3 regions of the Mesorhizobium sp. P3_A8 genome follow, and region 2 is predicted to be linked to each of the others. Evidence: predicted binding sites of a transcription regulator. Region 2 holds the regulator's gene; each other region holds the start of a gene.
The links. Region 2 encodes PhoB, which activates phosphate uptake and scavenging genes when phosphate is short. Its sites were predicted from a motif close to TGTCATNNANCTGTCAT; they were not measured.
Positions count from the first base shown of each region.

Region 1: a site for PhoB is predicted at 3,992-4,008, ahead of AC1DX4_RS19225 (YdcH family protein). Genes of this name have one in related genera too.
Region 3: a site for PhoB is predicted at 3,777-3,793, ahead of AC1DX4_RS20150 (esterase-like activity of phytase family protein). Genes of this name have one in related genera too.

Region 1 is NZ_JBFUGI010000007.1:360,432-366,479, reverse strand. Features, by position in the region: gene AC1DX4_RS19245 (sterol desaturase family protein) at 1-577, opposite strand, end outside; gene AC1DX4_RS19240 (phosphotransferase-like protein) at 764-1,315, opposite strand; gene AC1DX4_RS19235 (lytic transglycosylase domain-containing protein) at 1,333-2,187, opposite strand; gene ispG (flavodoxin-dependent (E)-4-hydroxy-3-methylbut-2-enyl-diphosphate synthase) at 2,193-3,446, opposite strand; gene AC1DX4_RS19225 (YdcH family protein) at 3,749-3,922, opposite strand; gene AC1DX4_RS19220 (YdcH family protein) at 4,162-4,365, shown strand; gene AC1DX4_RS19215 (IclR family transcriptional regulator) at 4,377-5,165, opposite strand; gene AC1DX4_RS19210 (transporter substrate-binding domain-containing protein) at 5,295-6,048, shown strand, end outside.
Region 2 is NZ_JBFUGI010000013.1:35,570-41,617, forward strand. Features, by position in the region: gene pstA (phosphate ABC transporter permease PstA) at 1-258, shown strand, start outside; gene pstB (phosphate ABC transporter ATP-binding protein PstB) at 255-1,058, shown strand; gene phoU (phosphate signaling complex protein PhoU) at 1,084-1,791, shown strand; gene phoB (phosphate regulon transcriptional regulator PhoB) at 1,811-2,500, shown strand; gene AC1DX4_RS26985 (ROK family protein) at 2,513-3,757, opposite strand; gene xylF (D-xylose ABC transporter substrate-binding protein) at 4,029-5,069, shown strand; gene AC1DX4_RS26995 (sugar ABC transporter permease) at 5,215-6,048, shown strand, end outside.
Region 3 is NZ_JBFUGI010000008.1:164,136-170,183, forward strand. Features, by position in the region: gene AC1DX4_RS20140 (MATE family efflux transporter) at 1-1,160, opposite strand, end outside; gene AC1DX4_RS20145 (L,D-transpeptidase) at 1,353-2,144, shown strand; gene AC1DX4_RS20150 (esterase-like activity of phytase family protein) at 2,200-3,663, opposite strand; gene AC1DX4_RS20155 (GcvT family protein) at 3,961-6,048, shown strand, end outside.

The sequences.
Region 1 (6,048 bases), on a different contig from region 2:
CAAGGCCGCCCTGCGCGTTGACCAGAGTGGACGGCGCCAGGGTCAGGTAGGTCAGTATCTGCACCAGCAGCGACGAGACCAGATAGTAAAACAGGTCTTCGCGCCATTCGTCGCGGAACACTGTCTGGTCCTTGTTGCGGGCAAGAATGCGTTCGAGCGGAACGAACAGCACGCCCATGAAGAGCGCGTTCAGAATGAAAAAATCGAGGCCGAAGAAGACGCCGTCAATCTGCAGCTGATGACGGACCGGGAGCATGCCGAGCAGCGATGCCAGGAGCACGGTGAACATCGCCGCCGCGCCGAGCGTCTTTTCCCTGCGCAGCATCATGCTCAATATGGCCAGTATATAGCCGGAGATGAGCACGAAATAGAGCACCGGCTTGAAGAACAGCATCTGATGGATAGGCGCCAGATCCGGCATCGAGGTCAGCGACGGGTAGCGCAACACGATGACCATCAGCAGGCCGGTGACCCCGGCAAGCAAGCCGATCGACCCGGACAGCCAGCCGGAACCGAATGGCCGCTTGGAGCGGGGCGTTTCGAGCTCGCCGACAATCTTTTTGAGGAAATTTGCCACCGGTATAATGCCCCCTGGTCAAAGGGCGCGAACATATCTGCGCCGGAAATACTGATCCTGCCTTTGCTATAGCAGAAATTATTAAGATTTAATCGACGCCACTCCGACCGACGCTTGCTGCAACATCAGCTATCGGCATTGTTGTTGAATGGCGAAAGCTGTCGCCGCGATAGAAGATGCCGGCCGCTATAGATGGAATCTTTGCTGGATGCGCTGGGCGCATTCGAGCGGCGTAAACCGGCTGGTGTCGACTTCGAGATCGTAGCGTATATCCCGGTGCACGCGCTCATATTGCCAGCGCGCCAGGCCCGGCAGCCTGTCTGCTCGCCGGGCTTCTCGGGCTTCCAGAACCTCCAGCGGCGCCATGACGCCGACCAGATGGAGATCGAAGGCAGACAAGAGTTTGACATAGTCCGACATATCGCCATTGCACAGCACCTCATCGACGATGAGGTTGTTGCCTTGCCCGGCCATGGCGGCGACGGCGTGGCGCATGCCGCGCAGGGTTTTTTCGCCCACCGGTCCGGCCCTGATCACCACCGACGGCTTGCCGCCCTGTTGAACGGTTTCGTAGGAGAAACCATCGGCATGGTCCTGCAAGGCATCGGGCAGCATCTCGAGAAAACTGTCCATCTGGACATGCAGGAAAGGGGCGGCGGTTATTGTCTGTAACGCCCTGGCGATCGAGCTTTTGCCGGCACTGCCGACGCCATTGAGCAGGACGATCCTGGCTTTCACGCCGATGCTCCTTCGGACTACCGGTTGCGCACCACCACGCAGGCCCCGCCGACGCTCTGTAATTTCTGGCAGATGACATTGGCGGTGGCACGATCGTCGATGCCGATCCTGACGGCATAGATGCCGCGCCGGCCGATCGGCGTGCGCACCCGGCTCACCACTGGATCATGGCCGGCGAGCAGAGCCGGAAACCGGCTCCTCACCCGCAGCCACTGGTTGATCGCCGCCCCGCGCCTGAAATTGCCGGCGACCTGGACGCCCCACGGCTTTATGTTGATCGAGGCCATCGCCACGGTCTGCGACATGATCACCGGTAGCTTGCGGCAGGCAACCGCAAAGCTCGCCTTCTTGTCGAGCGGCTGGATGGTTCCGGCATAGCTGGTATCGGCGAACTTGTCCGCTGGCTCGCCCATGATGTCGAAGACATAGCTCTCGGTCTCCATCGGCAGGAAGCCGCCCGAGCCCAGCCAGCGCGACACCCGGCTTTCGCCGGCATTGTAGGCGGCGGCCGCCAGGCCAAGATTGCCGTAGCTGGTTTTCATTTCGGCGAGGTATTTCGCCGAGGCCGGGATCGCCTGGTTGATGTCGAAGGAATTTTCGAGCCCCCGCATCTTGGCGGTGCCCGGCATGAACTGGGCGATGCCTTCGGCGCCGACGGGGCTGACAGCATTGGGGTCGAAACGGCTTTCCTTCCAGATCAGCCGGGCGAAGAAATCCCTGGGCAGGCCGTTCTGGTCGGCATGGGCCTGGATCAGGTTGCAGACCTTGTCGATCAGCCGCTGCTTGGCCGATTGCGGCGGATCGGCCCCGGCAAGCGTCGACCAGGCCATACCGCACAAGACTATCAGCGCCGCCCAGAGGAAACGCTGCATCTGGTCTACTCTGCCGCGGCCTTGCCGCCACGACCGAACCTCTGATCGATATAGTCGGCGACCATTTTCTCGAAATCCGCCGCGATCGACGGTCCGCGCAGCGTCGCCGCCTTCTTGCCGTCGACGAAGACGGGCGCCGTCGGGGTCTCGCCGGTGCCGGGCAGAGAAATGCCGATATCGGCATGCTTGGACTCACCCGGGCCGTTGACGATGCAGCCCATCACCGCGACCTTGAGGTTCTCGACGCCGGGATATTTTTCACGCCACACCGGCATGTTCTTGCGCAGGTCCGCCTGGATGTTCTGCGCCAGCTCCTGGAACACGGTCGAGGTGGTGCGACCGCAGCCGGGGCAAGCGGCGACGATCGGCACGAACTGCCTGAAACCCATGGTCTGCAGCAGTTCCTGCGACACCTGCACTTCGCGCGTGCGGTCGCCATTCGGCTCCGGTGTCAACGAGATGCGGATGGTGTCGCCAATGCCTTGCTGCAAAAGGATGCCCATGGCGGCGGACGAGGCGACGATGCCTTTCGAGCCCATGCCGGCCTCGGTGAGACCAAGATGCAGCGCGTGGTTGGAGCGGGTGGCAAGCTCGGTATAGACGGCGATCAGATCCTGCACCCCGCTGACCTTGGCCGACAGGATGATTTTTTCCCGACCGAGGCCGATTTCTTCGGCCATCTCGGCCGACAGGATCGCCGACTGCACGATTGCCTCGCGCATCACCTCCTGCGCCGTCAGCGGGAAACCCTTGTCCTGGTTGTCGTCCATCAGCCGGGTCAGAAGCTCCTGGTCGAGCGAGCCCCAGTTAACGCCGATGCGCACCGGTTTGTCGTGTTTGATCGCCATTTCGACGATATCAGTGAACTGCCGGTCCTTCTTGTCCTTGAAGCCGACATTGCCGGGATTGATGCGGTACTTGGCCAGCGCCTCGGCACAAGCAGGATGATCGGCGAGCAATTTGTGGCCGATATAGTGGAAGTCGCCGACCAGCGGCACATTGATGCCGAGACGCTGGAGCCGTTCATGAATGCGCGGCACGGCGGCTGCACTTTCGTCGCGGTCGACGGTGATGCGTACGATCTCCGAGCCGGCGCGGTGCAGTGCCGCGACCTGCGCAACGGTCTGGTCGATATCGGCGGTGTCGGTGTTGGTCATCGACTGCACGACAACCGGGGCGCCGCCGCCAACGACCACGCCGCCAACATCGACGCCGACCGAGGTGCGGCGGGGGAAAGGAAAGGAAAAATATCCGGTCATGCCGGCAGCCTTTTGTCTCTGAAGCTCCGTGCGTCCGCTTGGACGCACAAGCACTCCCCGGGGCCGATGCGCTGAGGTTCGGGCATGAGGTGGAGGAGCAAAGATGGCTTGTCAATGGCGACAGGTCGCCACTGGCCAGAAATGGCCGCCGTCAGGATCGCAAATGGCTTGGTCAGAAGGAGCTTGAAGATATAATATTAGCCATGGCTCATAGCCGTTGACAAAATCAAAACCACGACACCGGCGGCGGTTGCCGCCGGCAAGAAAGACCGCAAATGATGAGCGGCTATATCAGTTGAGCGTCAATGCGTGGTCGCCCTCAATTTTTCAATCTCGTCCTTGAGTGCCAGCTTGCGTCGCTTGAGATTCACGATTTCGAGGTCGTCCACCGATGGGTGGTTCATCGCGTCATCGATTTCGCGTTCGATGTCGCCGTGTTTCCGCTGCAACTCATCAAGATGGGATGCAAGAGACATGATTGGTTCTCCCTTTCATGGTTTCCTCGATTGCAGCCGTCAAAGACACGTCCACCGCAGGTCGCTTCTGTGACGGCACGATGACACTTTGCCACCTTCCGACCGGGATGTCGAATGCTGCGTGGTAGCATTCCACGACAATGTGAAATGTGATATTGGCTGCGCGCCGGTGGCAGAAATTGCCGCCCCCGCCCAACCAGGCCCAGTTTTGGGCGCCGCAGACGTGCAGACGGTAGAGAATGTCCGATCAGGAAAAGGCCGATATTCGCCTCGAATTTTCCCGGCTGAAGCAGGAACACGCCGATTTCGACGCCGCGATCAACGCGATGATCGCCACCAACTGCGACCCGCTGCAGATTCAGCGCATGAAAAAGAAGAAGCTGGCGCTCAAGGACCGGCTGATGACCCTGGAAGACAAGATCATTCCAGACATCATCGCTTAGCCGTCTTTCGCCTATCCGCCGATCGAAAGCCTGGACGCGCGGTCGCGCAGCAGGCCGATGAGACTGCCGGTCCGCTCATCGGACGTGTCGATGGGAACCACCAGGCACATCGTCGCCTCGACCTTGCCCGGCGCTGAAAAGACCGGCACCGCAAGGCATTTCGTGTAGGCATCGACCAAGCCCGAAGTGACGCAGTAGCCGGTCACCCCTGCCTTGGCGATATCGTCGATGAAATCATCGAGCCGCAGCTTGCGACCATCGGGTAGCAAGAGATCGTCGTCAGACACCATGGCTTCGATCTCAGCCCGCTCCAACCCTGCCAACAGCAACCTGCCAGACGCGGTCCACGGCAGCGGTATCTGCAGGCCGGTGGCCGAGCTGATGCGGAACGGCCTGGTGCCTGGGCTTGCGTGGACGATGGTGTAGCGGCCGCTCTGCAGCATGCACAGTTCCGACGTCTCGCCGGTCTCGCGCGACAGATGGTCGACCTCCTGGCGCCCGCGCCGTAGCAAATCGTTGCCGCGCACATAATCCATTCCGTAGAGATAGAGCTTCTTGCCGAAATAGACGCGGTTGCCGTCGCCTTCCATTTCCAGCAGGCCGGCGTCGACCAGTGATCGCACCAGCGTGTAGGTCGTGGAACGCGGAGCGTTCACCCCCTTGGCAAGGTCGCCGATGCCGATCGCCCGCTGCGTCGTGTGCAGAAAGTCCAGGATTTCGAGCACCCGGTTGAGCCCCTTCTCGCGAGAAGCTGTCGTCTTTTCGTCGGCTGAAACTGCCAAGGCATTGCCATCTTGCATTGTCGATTCCTGGTGTTAGTATCTGTCTTGTACAGGATACATGCGTCTCTTGTAAGAGACAATCGCTTTGAAATCACCGTCGCGTGTATTGCCTGTGCATAGGGGAACACAACACGAAAGGAGGTCGCCGTGAACGACACATCCGGAAGACGTGATTTTCTGAAATTGGGAATGGCGGGACTGGCCACCGCCGGCGTGCTGGCCACCGTCGATGCCCAGAAGGCCGCCGCGCAGGCCGCATCCGACAGCCTGCTGCGCACCGTGCTCGACCGCGGCAAGCTGATCGTCGGCACCGGCAGCACCAACGCGCCCTGGCATTTCGAGAACGATGCCGGCGAGTTGGTCGGCATGGACATCACCATGGGGCGCATTCTGGCCAAGGGCCTGTTCGATGATCCGACCAAGGTCGAGTTCGTCATGCAGGATCCGGCACAGCGCATTCCCAACGTCACCACCAACAAGGTCGACATCACCATCCAGTTCATGACGATGAGCGCCCAGCGTTCGCAGCTGGTCAATTTCTCCCGGCCCTACTATGTCGAGGGCGTTGCCCTGCTGAGCCTTCCGACCGCCGAGAACAAGACCTTCGACAAGCTGCTCGCCGGCGGCGCCGCAACACGCATCTCCATTCTGCAGAATGTCGATGCCGAGGCACAGGTGCATTCGGTGCTGCCGCAGTGCCAGGTCATGCAGATCGATACCCAGGCCAACGTGCTTCAGGCACTGGAATCGAAACGCGTCGACGCAGCCGCCGTCGATCTGTCCACCGTGCGCTGGCTCGCCTCGCGCAACCCGGACAAATATTTCGACGCCGGCAAGAGCTGGCTGAGCATGCTGTATGGTGCAGCACTCCGGCAAGGCGACCTCGACTGGCTGTCCTTCG
Region 2 (6,048 bases):
ACCGGCATATTGCTGGCCATCGCCCGCATCTCCGGCGAGACCGCACCCCTTCTTTTCACGGCGCTGAACAACCAGTTCTGGTCGAGCAATCTCAACGCGCCGATGGCCAGCCTGCCCGTCACCATCTTCCAGTTCGCTCTCAGCCCTTACGAGGAATGGCAGCAGCTGGCCTGGACTGGCGCACTCATCATCACATTGACGGTTCTCGCGCTCAGCATCGTTGCGCGCAGCTTGACCGGACGCAGAGAGGACAAATGAGCCAGATGTTGTCTCCAGACATGACGATCGCCGCCGAGGCAGCCGCCAAGGTAAAGATCGAGGTCAAGAACCTCAACTTCTACTACGGCCAGTCGAAGGCGCTGAAGGATATCACGCTGTCGCTGCCCGAGCGCAGCGTGACCGCCTTCATCGGACCGTCGGGCTGCGGAAAGTCGACGCTGCTGCGCGTCTTCAACCGCATCTATGAGCTCTATCCCAAGCAGACCGCCGAGGGCCAGGTGCTGCTCGACGGCCAGAACGTCCTCGACCGCTCGCAAGATCTCAACCTGCTGCGCACCAAGATCGGCATGGTGTTCCAGAAGCCGACCCCGTTCCCGATGTCGATCTATGAGAACATCGCCTTTGGCGTCAGGCTCTATGAGAAGATCAGCAAGGCCGAGATGGACGGCCGCGTTGAGCAGGCGCTGAAGCGCGCAGCCCTGTGGAACGAGGTCAAGGACAAGCTTAACGCCAGCGGCCTCAGCCTGTCCGGTGGCCAGCAGCAGCGGCTGTGCATCGCCCGCACCGTGGCGGTGAAGCCGGAAGTCATCCTGCTCGACGAGCCAGCCTCGGCGCTCGACCCGCTGTCGACCGCCAAGATCGAGGAGCTGATCGACGAACTGCAGGCCGACTACACGATCGTCATCGTCACCCACAACATGCAGCAGGCGGCGCGCGTCTCGAAGCAGACCGCTTTCATGTATCTGGGCGAGCTGGTCGAGTTCGACAAAACCGAGAAGATCTTCACGTCGCCTCGCGAGAAGCGCACGCAAGACTACATCACCGGCCGCTTCGGCTGATCGCACGCATACGAGGACCAGGATCATGGCCGAACACACAGTCGCAGCCTTCGACGAGGATCTCGGACAGATCAGCAGGCTGATCAGCGACATGGGCGATCTCGCTGGCTCGATGGTCGGCGGCGCCACCAAGGCGCTGCTGAATTCCGACAACGCACTGGCACAGCGCGTGGTCTCCGACGACGCCATCATGGATGCGCGCCAGCGCGAACTCGACGATCGCGCCATCACGCTGATCGCCAAGCGCCAGCCGATGGCCGACGATCTGCGCCACGTCGTCGGCTCGATCCGCATGGCCGGCGATCTCGAACGCATTGGCGATCTTGCCAAGAACATCGCCAAGCGTGTCGGCACCGTTGGTCTCAGCGCCACGCCGCGCGACCTGTCGCATTCCATCGACGCCATGGCGCAGCTGGTGCTGATCCAGGTGCAGGGCGTGATCGAGGAGTATGCGGCGCGCGATGCCGCCGCACTGGCGAAGCTGCGCGCCGACGACGAACGCATCGACGTCAAATACACCTCCGTCTTCCGCGAACTGCTGACCTACATGATGGAAGATCCGCGCAACATCACGGCTTGCACCCATCTGCTGTTCTGCGCCAAGAATCTCGAACGCATCGGCGACCACGTGACCAACATCGCCGAAAACGCCTACTATGTCCTGACCGGCACGCAGTTGCCCGCCAATCGTCCCAAGCAGGACGAGACGGCGATGTCGGCGCCCGCGGCCTGACGCAAGAGGTGACCAATCAATGATCGCGCCACGCATCATGGTGGTGGAGGATGAGGAGCCGCTGGGGGTGCTGCTCCGTTACAATCTTGAATCCGAAGGCTACCAGGTGGAGGTGGTGCCGCGCGGCGACGAGGCTGAGATCCGCTTGCAGGAGAACGTGCCCGACCTTCTGGTGCTCGACTGGATGGTGCCGGCGGTGTCCGGCATCGAACTCTGCCGGCGCCTGCGGATGCGGCCCGAGACCGAGCGGCTGCCGATCATCATGCTGACCGCGCGGGGCGAAGAAAGCGACCGCGTCCGTGGGCTCTCGACCGGCGCCGACGACTATCTGGTCAAGCCGTTCTCGACGCCGGAATTCATGGCTCGCGTCAAGGCGCTGCTGCGCCGCGCCAAGCCGGAAGTCCTGTCCAGCGTGCTCAAGGTCGGCGACATCGTGCTCGACCGTGAATCGCACCGGGTCTATCGCAAGAAGAGCGAGATCCGGCTCGGGCCGACCGAGTTCCGCCTGCTCGAATTCATGATGCGCCATCCCGGCCGCGTCTTCTCGCGCAGCCAGTTGCTCGACAATGTCTGGGGCGAGACGATCTATATCGACGAGCGTACGGTGGACGTGCATGTCGGCCGCCTGCGCAAGGCGGTCAACAATGGCCGCATGCCCGATGTCATCAGAACCATTCGTGGCGCGGGCTACGCGATCAGGGAAGATTGAGCGGGACCTGATTCAGGCAACGTTCTTGCCGGTGCCAGCTCTCGCCTGCACGCCCGGCGCGAAAATCTCCTGGTCGACGAAGGTCAGGGCGCGCATGGCGCAGCCTTCGCGGATCAGCGGCAGTTCGTTCGGTTCGGTGTCGAAGGAAATCGATTTCGAGTGCTGGCCGCCGGCCGTCTGGGCGATGGCCTCGCGCAATGCCGGCTCGATCAGGTCGAAGGCGGCGGCGCTGACGCCGACCATCGCGACGGGTGCGGGGTCGATCAGCGCGAACAGGCTGCCGAGGGCGTAGCCGAGCGCCTCACCGGCCTTGCGGTAGGCTTCGCGCTCGGGCCCGTCGCGTTCCCGTGCCGTCGCGGCCAGTGCCCGCATCTGCGCGTCGCTGACATCGGCGACCGGCTCGGTGTCCTCGCTGAGCTGCCTGGCGTTGCGCCAGATGGCGTAGTTGCCGGCATAGGCCTCGACGCAGCCGCGGCGTCCGCAGCGGCAGAGCGCGCCGCCTGGCCGATGGATCATGTGGCCGAACTCGCCGCCCGAGGAATGGGTACCGGTGAACAGCTCGCCCTTCAGCACCAGGCCCATGCCGATGCCGTGCGACAGAAGGATGGCGATGAAGTCGTCGCGGTAGCGCTCGGGATCGCGCCAACGCAGCGCCACCGCCATCATGTTGCAGTCGTTCTCCATGGTGGCTGGGATGCCGAACTCTGCCTCGAGGATGTCGGCGAAGGCGATGTCGGTCTGCGGCGTGATCGGCGACCACAGCATCGCCCGGGCCTCGGTGTCGGTGATGCCCTGGATCGCCAGCGCGATGCGGGCGACGCTGCGCACGTCGATATCGGGATCCTCGAGGCGGCGCCGTACAATGGCGACGCATTCGCCGATCAGCGCCTCGCGCGACATGGTCAGCGTGTCCAGCCGGCGCTGTTCTTCCGATACCACCTGGCCGGCATAGTCGATGACGGCGACGGAGAGGAAATTCAGCGACAGCACCACGGTCATGACAGCCGCAGCCTCCGGGTTGAGGCCGAGGCCGACCTGCGGCCGGCCGCGCTTGAGTGCGCCGGCCTCGCTCGGCTTGCCTTCGGCCAGTATGCCTTCGCCGATCAGGTCGGAAGAAATCGCCGATATGGTCGAGTGGCTGAGGCCGGTGGTCGCGGCAATCTCGGTGCGCGAGGGCCGACCGGCCCGGCGCACGGCCGCAATCACCATCGCGCGGTTGCGCCGGCGCAAATCGTCGTGGCGGATTCCGACCGACATGTTTTCCCACATCCTCCCGGTCGCCGCGGTTCCTCCAGCCCCTCGAACGCTGCCGGCGACACGGTCAAATACTGGCAGAAGCGGCCCGTCCTGTCATTTATTTATTCCGAGGCTCGAAAAAAATTCATGAGGACATCAAAATCCATCAGAATCGTTGTTGACAGCGTTCCGGTGTTGGATCAGTGTTTTTTCGAGGCTCGAAAAAATAGAGCCTCTGTGCCGGCCTTAGGGCCAGTTTGGTCGCGCCATACGCGGCGCAGGGAGGAATATCATGAAGAGATTCACAGCCGCCATCCTGGCGGGTGTCGCCATGTCGCTGACGCTTGTGTCGGTCGCGCAGGCGAAGGACAAGGTCATCGGCGTTTCCTGGTCCAACTTCCAGGAAGAGCGCTGGAAGACCGACGAGGCCGCCATGAAGAAGGCGATCGAGGCCGCCGGCGACAAGTACATCTCCGCCGATGCGCAGTCCAATCCCGGCAAGCAGCTTACCGATGTCGAAAGCCTGATCTCGCAGGGCGCCAATTCGCTGATCATCCTGGCGCAGGATGCCTCGGCCATCGGCCCGGCCGTGCAGAAGGCGCTGGACGAAGGCATTCCGGTCGTCGGCTATGACCGCCTGATCGAGAACAAGGACGTCTTCTACCTGACCTTTGACAACAAGGAAGTCGGCCGCTTGCAGGCGGCTGCGGTGTTCAAGGCCAAGCCGGAAGGCAATTATGTCTTCATCAAGGGCTCGGGCGCCGATCCGAACGCCGACTTCCTGTTCTCGGGCTCGATGGAAGTGCTCAAGGCGGCCATCGACAGCGGCAAGATCAAGAATGTCGGCGAAGCCTATACGGACGGCTGGCTGCCCGCCAACGCCCAGAAGAACATGGAGCAGTTCCTGACGGCCAACGACAACAAGGTCGATGCCGTGGTCGCCGCCAATGACGGCACCGCCGGCGGCGTCGTCGCGGCGCTGACGGCGCAAGGCTTGGCCGGCACCGTGCCGGTGTCGGGCCAGGACGGCGATCATGCCGCGCTGAACCGCATCGCGCTCGGCACCCAGACCGTGTCGGTGTGGAAAGACGCGCGCGAGCTCGGCAAGAACGCCGCCGAGATCGCCTCGCAGCTGGCCGACGGCAAGAAGATGACCGACATCGCCGGCGTCAAGGACTTCACGACGCCTGGCGGCAACACCGTCAAGTCGCTGTTCCTGACCCCGGTCGCCATCACCAAGGACAATCTAAACGTCGTCATCGACGCCGGCTGGATCAAGAAGGACGAAGTCTGTGCGGGCGTCGCCGCCGGCAGCGTCGCGGCCTGCAACTAAACGGCGTAATACCGTTCGATATCGACGCCGCGGCCCAAAAGCCGCGGCGTTTCTCAAGGGGCTTCCCGCTTCAAATGACTGCGGAAAGCAAATAGCATCCATGTTCCGGCATCCGCGCCAGACGGTAAACCGGTGGGAGGATAGCATGACCGACACGACCTCTAATCAACCGGTCGGCAGCACCGCGGCGGACAAGGCGCGTGCATCCGAACTCAGCGCCGTTGGACGGTTCCTCAAGGCTACCGAACTCGACACGCGCATGCTCGGCATGGTCGGGGCGCTGCTGGTCATCTGGGTCGGCATCCATATCCTGTCGGGCGGGCTTTTCCTGACACCGCGCAATCTGTGGAACCTATCGGTGCAGACCTCGTCGGTCGCGATCATGGCGACCGGCATGGTGCTGGTTATCGTCATGCGCAACATCGACCTCTCGGTCGGATCCGTCGAAGGCGTGATCGGCATGATCATGGGCGTGGCGCAGGCCGAATTCCTCATTCGCGTCATCGGTTTCCAGCTTGGAAATCCGTGGCTTTGGATCATCGCGCTGGCGGCCGGTGTGGTGCTTGGTCTCCTGATCGGCGCATTCCAGGGCTTTATCATCGCCTATATGGAGGTTCCGGCCTTCATCGTGACGCTGGGCGGCCTGCTGGTCTGGCGCGGCATGGCATGGCTGATCACCAGCGGGCGCACGGTCGCGCCGCTCGACACAACCTTCCAGCTGATGGGCGGCGGACCACGCGGCTCGATCGGCGCTACCGCCAGCTGGATCGTCGGTGTCGTCGCCTGCGTGGCGGTCGCCTTCATGCTGCTCAACGGCAGGTCGCAGCGCAAGCGGTTCAACTTTCCGCTGCGCCCGGTTTGGGCCGAGACCTTGCTTGGCGTGGTTGCTTGCGCCGCCATCCTTGGCGCCGTCTGGATCGCCAATTCCTATCCATGGCCGATCGGCATCGTGCGCCAGTACGCCCAGCAGAACGGCATT
Region 3 (6,048 bases), on a different contig from region 2:
ATGGTAATGCCGAACAGGATGAACGACCAGGACGCCGCAGAGTTGATGTGGGCGGCGATATCGATCGCGGCGCTGTCGCTGCTCAGGAACAGGCTGAGGATCGAGCGGTCGAAGAGCCACAGCAAGGCGACCAGGGCACCCGTCAGGACGAGGTTGAAGCCGACGCCGGAGGCGGCGATGCGGCCGATCCGGTCCCAGCGGCCGGCACCGACATTCTGCGCCGCCATCGAGGAGACCGCGGCTCCGATGGCCAGGGCCGGCATCTGGATGTAGGTCCATAGCTGTGCGGCGATGCCGTAGGCGGCGGCGACCTGCGAACCGTAGGAATTGACGATGCCCATCACCGTCAATGCCGCCGCCGAGATGACGATCATCTGCAGGCCCATCGGCACGCCCTTGAAGACGATTATGCGCAGCAAAGCCGGATCGGGGCGCAGCAGAGCGAGATTGGCGCCCGCCAGCCGCAGCGGATGCTTGCGTGCATAGAGCACGACAAGAATGGCGATGACGCTCACCGTCTGGCCGATCAGCGTCGACGTGGCGGAGCCGGCAATACCGAGTTCCGGGAAGGGCCCGATGCCGCGGATCAGCAGTGGGTTGAGCACGATATCAAGGACGACAGCCAACGCCATGAAGAAGAAGGGCGTGCGCGAATCGCCGGCACCGCGCAGCACGGTCATGACGAAGGACAGAAGGTTCATCATCGGCACGGCGACGAAGATGATGCGCAGATAGGAACGCGCCAGCGGCAAGGCGTCCGCCGGTGTGCCGAGCGTGTTGAGGATGGCGTCGACCCAGATCCAGCCGCAGACGGCGAAGACAATGGAGACGAGGAAGAAGAAGGTGGCGCTGGTGCCGACGATGCGGCGCGCCTCGGGCAGGTCGCGGGCGCCGACCGACTGCGCCACCAGGATGGTCGCCGCCATGCCGATGCCGAACACCGTGCCCAGGATCAGGAACAGCACGAGGTTGGCGTTGGAGGTCGCGGTCAGCGCCGATTCGCCGAGAAAGCGGCCGACCCAGACGGCATTGATCGACCCGTTGAGCGACTGCAGCACGTTGGAGCCCAGCACCGGCAAGGCAAACAGCAGCAGCGTGCGCGGGATCGGGCCGCTGGTCAGGTCGCCGGTGCGCCGGCGCGTGGGCATTTTTTCGGTCATGGCTGAAGGCCTGTCTCGAGTCCGGTCCGTGATGATTGCCGATTCAACGAGACAGGTCGATGCGGCGTCGGAAAATTCCGCAGGCGTGTCTCGATCTAATCATGTTCTCAAAGCTCCCGGAATGGGCTATTGATCCCCCGGGGGCGTGGGGCCCGCATTGCTTACCAGATCTTATGAATAGCCGGGGGGTTCATGTCCGATAGTCCGCTGTTTTCCGAGCGCCTGAGCCGGCGTGCGTTTCTTGGTGCGTCCGCCTTGGGCGCGGCCGCCGTGGCTGTTTCAGGATGCACCACGACGGAGGTGGTGACGCCGCCGCCAGTCGCAGCGGCGGCGCCCGAGCCTGCGCTCGGCGATACCGCAACAATGTATACCGCGCGCACCGATGAGGGCTTTCAACTGCCGGCCATCCCGGTGGCCAAGCTCGATCCGAAGTTCGTACGCCAGATCGTGGCCGACCCGACCGGAGAAAAACCAGGCACGATCGTCGTCGATGTCTCCGAGCATTTCCTCTATCTGGTGCGCGACGGCGGCAAGGCCATCCGTTACGGCGTCAGCTTAGGGAAGGCCGGTTTCGGCTGGACCGGCAGCGCCGTGATCCAGGCGAGGAAGAAATGGCCGGTGTGGACGCCGCCGCCGGAAATGATCAAGCGCCGGCCGGAACTGGCGAAATACAGGGATGGCATGCCGCCCGGTCCGCAGAGCCCGCTCGGCGCCCGCGCGCTCTATCTCTTCCGCGACGGCAAGGACACGATGTACCGGCTGCACGGCACGCCGGAGTGGGATTCCATCGGCAAGAACGCATCGTCGGGCTGTGTGCGTTTCATGAACCAGGACATCATCGACCTCTACAGCCGCGTCAACGGCCCCGCCCAGGTCTTCGTGCGTCCCAATTTGTCGGCTGCCGGCAAGATCATGGCCGTGTCGAGCAGGACGGCCGAACCGATCGATGCGGGCGTACCGAAGGACGCGGAGCTCTTGAAGTAGTCTGCACGAGCCGTGAAGGCGGACGCGTCAAGCGCGCCCGCCTGGATAGGGGTGGTTACTTCTTGGCCAGACCCGGCAGCGTGACCTGATAGACCAGGAACATGGTGTCGACATTGGCGCCGTCATCGGCCTTGTAGGGCGCGCCGACCTGGAAGCCGTCCTGGGCCAGGAAGTCGTTGTCATTGGCGACGAACAGGAAGTAGTCGTCGGGCAGCTTCGGATCGAGCACGCTGGCCAGCGACATTGCTTCCCATTTCTCGGACAGGTTGTTGTGGTCGTTCGGCGCGCCATTGTGCAGGCCGAAGCGATTAAGCTGCGCATTGTCGTTGATGTCGATGAACGGCGTCAGCTTGGCCGGCGTCACCGACGGATCGAGCACGCCCTTGGGAGCGACCGGCTTGTCGGCGGCATCGAAGGCGCCGCCGGCAATGTCGGTCGCGGCTGAAAAGTCGACGACGAAGATCTGGCGCAGCAGCGAGGTGTCGCCCTTCAGGCCCTGGCCGTTGCCGCTGTCGCGCGCCAGCATCAGGAAGGATGTGTCCGACAGCGCCACGATCTCGCTTTGCGCGGCGATCTTGGTCTTGCCCTTGGCGTCCTTGAACACCGGCAGCGGCACGACATATTCATGCGCCAGCTTGAGATGGGCGAGGTCGGAGGTGTCATAGACCAGCGCCCGCGTGTTCTGCCGGGTCGAAGCGGAATCGCCGCCATCCTGCCTGGTCGCCGACTGCAACACGGCGATCAGGAACTTGCCGTCCGGCGTCATCGCCATGCCTTCGAGACCCTGGTTGTTCTGGCGGCCGGTCTCGGGATCCTTCGGATCGGGTTCGGCAGCACCTGGACCGGGATTGTCCGAGGAGAAGTTTGGCGCGCCCTTGCGCGTCGGCACCAGGGCTGCCGGCGGCTGGGTCGCCGACAGCAGGCGGCCCTCTGCGGAGAATCGGTAGATGTTGGGGCCATATTCGTCGGAGATGAACATCGAGCCGTCGGGCAGCCGCACGATCGCCTCGTTGTCGAGGGCGAGCTTGCCATTGGTGGCGGCGGGCAGCATCGGCATGTCGCCGGCGGCGCCACGCACATCCGACAGCGGATCGAGGCCGGTGGCATCAGCGCCCTTGTCGTCGGTCAAAAGCATGGTGTCGGCAAGCGTCGCCTTGACTGCAGTCTGTTCCTGGCCGGCGGTGCCTGGTGCCGCCGGGGTGAACTCGATGCCGATGGTGTTGAGGCGTGGCCGGTAATCGGTGGTGCCGGCGACATTGTAGCCGCGATCCGGCAGCAGCCAGAGCGACCCTTTGTAGGTGCCCGCATCATGCGTCCAGCTTGATGTGTCGATCGCCATGCCGGAACCCGAGCCGAAGGTCTCGCCGAACTTGTCGCGCTGGGCGGCCGGGATGCGGCCGACGCCGACTAGACCCTTGTTGACGAGGACGGTCGCGGTGCTGTCGGCAAGCGCGGGAGTGAAGGCGGTGAACAAGGCCAGCGCGACGCCGAGCGAGGCGGTTCGGTACGGATGTTTCATGGATATCCTCTTGAGACGGATGTGCCGGAGCGGCCGAAGATCGAAAATCTGAAAGAGGCGGCACATCGATGATGCCGCGCGCCGCCCTCCAAAAAGCGGTCTAAGGCGCGAACATGATGCTTGCGTGACAGTGCGGGATGCCCGCCTGCCGGCTTGTTCACCGGCCGATAACAACACACGCTCGAGCGAAGGAATTGATGGTACCTCGCACATGCGTTCGGGTGTCCAAGCACAGCACTAGACACTTATGTCCAGTGCGTATATGGTGCCCGCCTAGGACAGACCGGGAGGGAAGCCTTGAAGCCGCATTATCGCGCAGTGGTTATCGGGGGTGGGGTGGTCGGCGCCTCGGTGCTCTACCACCTGACGCGGTTCGGCTGGTCTGACGTGGCGCTGATCGAGCGCGCCGAACTGACAGCCGGTTCGACCTGGCATGCGGCAGCGGGTTTCCATGCGCTCAACGCCGATCCCAACGTCGCGGCGCTGCAGGATTACACCATCAATCTCTACCGCGAGATCGAGGCCGAATCCGGCCAAGACATCGGCCTGCACATGACCGGCGGCGTCAACATCGCCAGCGATCCCCAGCGCTGGGAGTGGCTGAAATCGGCGTGGGCGGTGTTCCAGTCGGTCGGCATCGAGACCGCCAGGCTGGTGACTCCGGAAGAGATCAAACAGATCTGCCCGATCGTCGACGTCGCCGGTGTGCTGGGCGGCCTGCACGATTCCAACGAAGGCCATCTCGACCCCTACGGCACGACACATGCCTATGCGGGCGCCGCGAAGAAACGCGGGGCCGACATCATCCTGCGCAATCGGGTGGTCGAGCTGAAGGCGCGCGCGGACGGCCATTGGGACGTCGTCACCGAGCAGGGCACCATCGTTGCCGAGCATGTCGTCAATGCCGGCGGCTTGTGGGCAAAGCAGCTCGGCCGCATGGCCGGTGTCGACCTGCCGGTGACGCCGATGGAGCACCATTATTTCATCACCGAGGACATTCCGGAAATCGCGGCACTCGACCGGGAAATAGGCATCGCCGTCGACCTCGACGGTTTTTCCTACCTGCGGCAAGAGCGCAAGGGCGTGCTGCTCGGCGTCTACGAGCAGAACCCGAAGCACTGGAACATGGATGGCGCGCCGTGGGACTACGGCATCGAGCTGATCCCGGAAGACATCGACCGCATCAGTCCGGAACTCGCCAAGGCGCATGAGCGCTTTCCGTGCCTGGCGACGGCCGGCATCCGCAAATGGGTCAACGGAGCCTTCACCTTTACCCCCGACGGCAACCCGATCGTCGGACCGGTGCGCGGCCTGAAAAACTACTGGGTCGCCTGTGGCGTCATGGCCGGCTTCAGCCAGGGCGGGGGCGTTGGAAAATCATTGGCTGAATGGATGATCTACGGCGAGCCGCAGGCCGACATCTTTGGCATGGACATTGCCCGCTACGGCGCCTTCGCCGCCAACCGCGAATACCTCAAGCAGACAACGCGCCAGTTCTATTCGCGCCGCTTCGTCATGACCTTTCCCAATGAGCGGCTGCCTGCGGGCCGGCCTTTGAAACGCCCTGGCGCCTATGACGGCATGAGTGCTGCGGGCTGCGAATGGACGGCATCGTGGGGGCTGGAAATCCCGGCCTATTTCGCGCCGATGGGTTTTCGCGAGAACACCACGCTCAAGCGTTCCAACGCCTTCGATATCGTCGGCGACGAGGCGTTGCAGGTCCGGCGTGCCGCCGGTCTCGTCGATATCTCGGCCTATGCGCGCTATGCGGTGTCGGGACCGGGCGCCGAGGCGTGGCTAGACCGACTGCTTGCCTGCAAGCTGCCGAAGGCCGGAAAGGCGGGGCTGGCACCGATGCTCGGGCCGGACGGGCGGCTGAAGGGCGACCTCACCGTGATCAACTGGGGCAGCAGTGACTATTGGCTGATGGGCTCCTACTATCTCAGGGAATTCCACATGCGCTGGTTCGAGAGCCACGCGGCGGAAGGTGTTGCTGTCGCCGATCTCTCCGATGCAATGAGCGGCTTCCTGCTGACCGGGCCGAACGCGCGGAAAATCCTCGAGCGGACCACGCATCAGGACGTCTCCGGTCCGGCACTGCCATTCATGGCCTGCGGCGCGTTCGATATCGGCATGGTTCAGGCGCGGGTTGCCCGCCTGTCTATCGCTGGCGAGCTCGGCTTTGAGATCAACTGCCACGCGACCATGCATGCCACACTGCGCGACACATTGCTTGCCGCCGGCGAGGATCTCGGCCTGGCCGAGATTGGCTACTACGCGCTCAATGCGCTCAGGCTGGAGAAAAGCTTCGGCATCTGGTCGCGCGAATTCACGCAGGGCTACACGCCTCGCCAGACCGGCCTCGACCGCTTCATTGCCTTCGAC